Regions from separate parts of the Corynebacterium durum genome, predicted to be linked through region 2. Evidence: predicted binding sites of a transcription regulator. Region 2 holds the regulator's gene; the other holds the start of a gene.

Region 1 (2,206 bases), 1.1 Mb from region 2:
TAGAGGCGCCTTCATCGATATCGCCAGGAGTGGGGGTGACGATATTTTCGGACTTCAGTTTCACAAGTTCCGCCTGTACAAGAACGTTAATCGCGCGTCCCTGGTTAGAAGGGTCGTTGGGAATGACGATATCTTGACCGTCAATTCCATCGAGCGATGAGTGGTCTTTCCAATAGATGGCCAGCGGTACGATCTGCGTGGAGCCGACGGGTGTGAGATCATCTTCGGCACCTGTGTTGTATTCGGCGAGGAATTTCAGGTGCTGGAATAGGTTAGCGTCCAATTGTCCCTCGGACAGGGCGCGGTTAGGGGCGTTGTAATCGCTAAATGCCTGGAGTTTGATGTTGATGTCGTTGTCTTTGGCTTTTTTCTCCAGCACTTTCCAGGACTTTAATTGTGGTTCCGTGGTGCCGATGCGGATGGTGGAACTGTCAGTGGATCCGCCTGAGCATGCCACCAGAGTAGCAGCGGCGAAGGCGCTAGCAATGGTGATGGCGGCGGCGCGGCGAAGGAAACGACGTGCAGACATGATTGATTCCTTAAGGTTTGTTTTTTGGGGTGTATCGTACGCGGTTATCGATATAGACAGAGCTTTCTAGTTGGTTGTCTACCGTAGCATTGTGGTGGTTATATGTACAGCTCGGTCTATATTATATTGGCTTCATTGTGGGATAAATCACTATAGTGGACTTGCTTGGGGAGGGGTGTCCATGTTTTCGATTATGTATGTTATCCGTTGGCTGATGGCTGGGGACGTGGGGGATTATTTCTCGTGTTTGTAGCGGTGATGAATGCTATTGCCGGAATATTCATTAGGTCACTATGCGCTGATGTGTTCGAGTAAAGTGTAGATGTGATCGTTACTATGGGAGGTAGGCATGGAGTGGGATAGTGCCGGGCGCGGCTTCAATGGTACAAAGCTACGGTGGTCGCAACTGGAGCAGATTCTGTCAGGATCCGCACCATCAGCTGACGATGCTGCATCTGTACATTCACCTGCACGTGAAGCGCCAGAGATGGATACAGACCCGCAGCCTAGACCGCACCTGAGCCTTGTCCGCGACACGGACATGCCAGCAGCGCCCCCAGAAACAACCAACATCCCCTTCGCGGAACTCCATGCCTACAGCAACTACCACTTCCTCAATGGAGCATCAGAGGCAGAGGACATGGTGCGTCAGGCACAACGCCTCGGGTTGAGCGGACTGGCCTTGATAGAGCGTGATGGATTCTATGGTGCCATGCGTTTTGCTGAAGCGGCCGCCGAAGAAAAATTAAGCACCATTTTCGGTGCGGAACTCAGCACAGACAATGGTGTTCTGACCGTGCTGTGCCGTGGCCCTGAAGGCTACCGCAGGCTCAGCCGCGTCATCACGGCGGCGCACATGCAGCAAGGAAACCACAACAGGCAACCTCGTTATCCGGATTTCACAGAGTTAGCGCGAGTCGCCGATAACCACTGGTACGTGCTGCTCAATGCAGCACTTGCCAACAATGCCGAAGATATCGTCACTGCGTTTGGTGCCAACAACGTCATCGCAGAATGCCACGTGGGATTCATCCCAGAGGACGCCGATAATATTCGCCTTGTCACAGACATGGCTGCCACCTGGGGGCTGATCACCATTGTTAGCTGTACCCCCAACGCTGCAACCCGTGCGGATGCGCGTCTCGCGGCGGCAAAACATGCACTCAGTGACCGCCGTGACCTGAACAATGCGGAGGCGGACTGCCCGCCCCTTGGGGGCACATGGCTCCGCAACGGGGCACACATCCGCGCGGCCCTCCCGCCCCTCCCGCACAGTGATGACATGATTGCTAATACAGTGCACATCGCCAGTGAATGCGCCTTCACCCTCAACCTCATTGCCCCCGAGCTTCCCACAACTGACGTACCCGCTGGACACAATGAAATGTCCTGGCTGGAGCACACAGTATGGGGGCGCGCAGAGGCGCGATACGCCACACGCACGCCTGAACTCTGGGAACAAGCCCGTGCACAAATCACCTACGAACTAGACGTGATTAAGCAGCTCAATTTCCCCGGATACTTCCTCATCGTGTGCGGCATTGTTGATTTCTGCAAAGGCAACAACATCCTGTGCCAAGGACGCGGATCCGCCGCGAACTCCGCAGTGTGCTTTGCCCTGGGGATCACCAACGTGGAACCCATATCCGCTGGCCTGCTGTTTGAACGATTTCTCTC
Region 2 (2,206 bases):
TGAGGCTGACTTTGCACGCGCATCGACAGTAAGCTCCGCAGTTTGGAAGTTTTGGCTTGCCACCGCACCGCCATGGACCCGGTGCACTGTGCCTTCATTGTCAAGAACGGCAAGATCGCGTCGAATCGTCTCGGCAGTAACATCAAACCGTGCTGCAAGCTCAGTGACATTCACTCGCCCCTCAATCGCAGTAAGAGATGCGATTTGACGACGGCGCTCCTCGGCGTACATGAAACTCCTTAAGTCAGAAGCGGCAGGGCTTGTTTATGCCCGATTCACGTACCTATTTTGTCATGTCTTCCCCCCAAGGCAGACAAAACGGGGGTAGCGAAAAAATGAAAAACAACACTAGCATCAAAAAATAGGCACCGTCGGATGTGTTCGACCTGCGAAAATTGGCGAATATCGGGCATTTGCGTTGTGCTCGTCACGTTTAGTCAACAAACCAAAAATAGGGGGACTGAACCGGAAGCACCCCCGCTTATCTTTCGTCGTACACACGACGATAAGCGGGGGCGCGGCTTACCCCTTTTTAGAGTTTCCGCATCAGAGACACGACTTTGCCCATAATCTGAGCGTTCTCACCGGGGATGGGGGAGAACGCATCGTTATGGGGCAGAAGCCACACTCCGGTGGAATCCTTATGGAATTCCTTCACTGTAGCCTCACCATCAATCATTGCAGCAACAAACTCGCCCTGTTCAGCGACAGGTTGAGAGCGTACTACCACCCAGTCACCGTCTAAGATGCCTGCATCGCGCATGGACTCGCCCACGACTTGCAGCATGTATAGCTCCCCGTCGCCCACAATCTCTGCAGGTAGCGGGAAGTAGTCCTCAACATTTTCTTCCGCAAGGATCGGGCTTCCTGCTGCAATGGAGCCAACCACAGGAATGTAACTAGGTGTGGGTATATCCTCAGGAAGGTCCTCAACTTGGGTAACCGGCCTGCTGGGCTTCGGCCCAGTTTTGGGGGCATCAGCATCTGGCAGGTGTCGAACATCAACGGCCCGAGGTTTCTTCGGATCGCGTCGCAGAAAACCCTTTTTCTCTAATTCCTTCAACTGGTAGGCCACCGACGAGGTCGATTGCAGGCCAGCGGCATCGCCGATCTCGCGGATGCTTGGTGGGTATCCGCGGAGCACAACAGCATCCCGAATGACCTCCAGTATTCTCCGCTGACGTGCCGTCAGGTTCTTCGGATCAGGCTTGTTAACTGGCTTGTTCACAACATCCCCTTATTGACTGTGATCATTACGATCACAACGTTCCGGTAACAACGCACGAATCCATGGTGAGGAACATGGCGCAACGCTCATTCAGCTTGGTAGGTGTGAGTCGCACATAAGCTGCACATACGGCCAGCGCAGGGAGCAAAAGATTCGAACAGTGCGCTATAGCTGATCTGCAGACAACCATGTTCAGCCTGGATTCATACACCCAACAATACACAAGCGCAGGGAAAAGTGGGACGAGTGTTCGAGAAATTACCCCCGCACTCTAGACAATGTCTGGGGTGGGTGCTATATATCGAACATATGAATCAATGAGTGCCGCGCCTTGTTGGGTTCGTTCGATAAGGTTCTGTGTGCACTGACAAAGCGTTGTGCAGGTAAGTTTGGGAAAGGACTTTTTCATGACTCTTACATTTGATGCCCTTTATGCTGGTGATATTCTGGATTTCTCGCATCCGGAGATGTTTGGTGAGCGTGGCTATGATATGGGTTCTTGTGATGGCTACATGCAGCAACCTACGCCTCATGTTCGAATGGGATCCGTCCACATTCGAATGGAAGAGCGTGAATTATATGACGTGTATGACGCAGAAATGCAAGGTAATAATGGCGGTTCGCGAGTGTGGGCAACTGTTCGCACCGTCGTTGTGGGAGGTCTTGCGGGGCTGATTTTTGTGGCGGGTGTGTGGTTTGCGAGTAGCAAAGAAGACACCGTGTCAGACTCAGCTATCACGGATGCAAAGATCACAGTGCGTAGTCACCAGTAGTTTTATCGGATGAAGTGAATGATGAGATGGCAACCTTGAGGTGAAACCTTGCTTGAGGATCTCGGACTCGTGGGGGTAGCGTCAGCAGCTACTATAAGGGTATATGCGCCCCTATTGCCTGTATCACAACCGGGGGTAGCACATTACCGTTACCTATGATGGGACTCTGCCATGTATTGTCCGTTCTGCCACAAAGATCAATCTA

The links. The regulator LexA, encoded in region 2, represses DNA repair genes until DNA is damaged. The targets are predictions, from matches to a motif close to CGAACANNTGTTCG.
Region 1: the regulator LexA is predicted to act here: its motif matches at 826-839, upstream of CDUR_RS02475 (error-prone DNA polymerase).

What each region holds. Positions count from the first base shown of each region.
Region 1 covers NZ_CP047200.1:534,108-536,313, forward strand. Annotated here, with positions in the region: gene CDUR_RS02470 (MetQ/NlpA family ABC transporter substrate-binding protein) at 1-529, opposite strand, end outside; gene CDUR_RS02475 (error-prone DNA polymerase) at 879-2,206, shown strand, end outside.
Region 2 covers NZ_CP047200.1:1,624,657-1,626,862, reverse strand. Annotated here, with positions in the region: gene sugR (transcriptional regulator SugR) at 1-231, opposite strand, end outside; gene lexA (transcriptional repressor LexA) at 533-1,228, opposite strand; gene CDUR_RS07550 (hypothetical protein) at 1,636-2,001, shown strand; gene nrdR (transcriptional regulator NrdR) at 2,173-2,206, shown strand, end outside.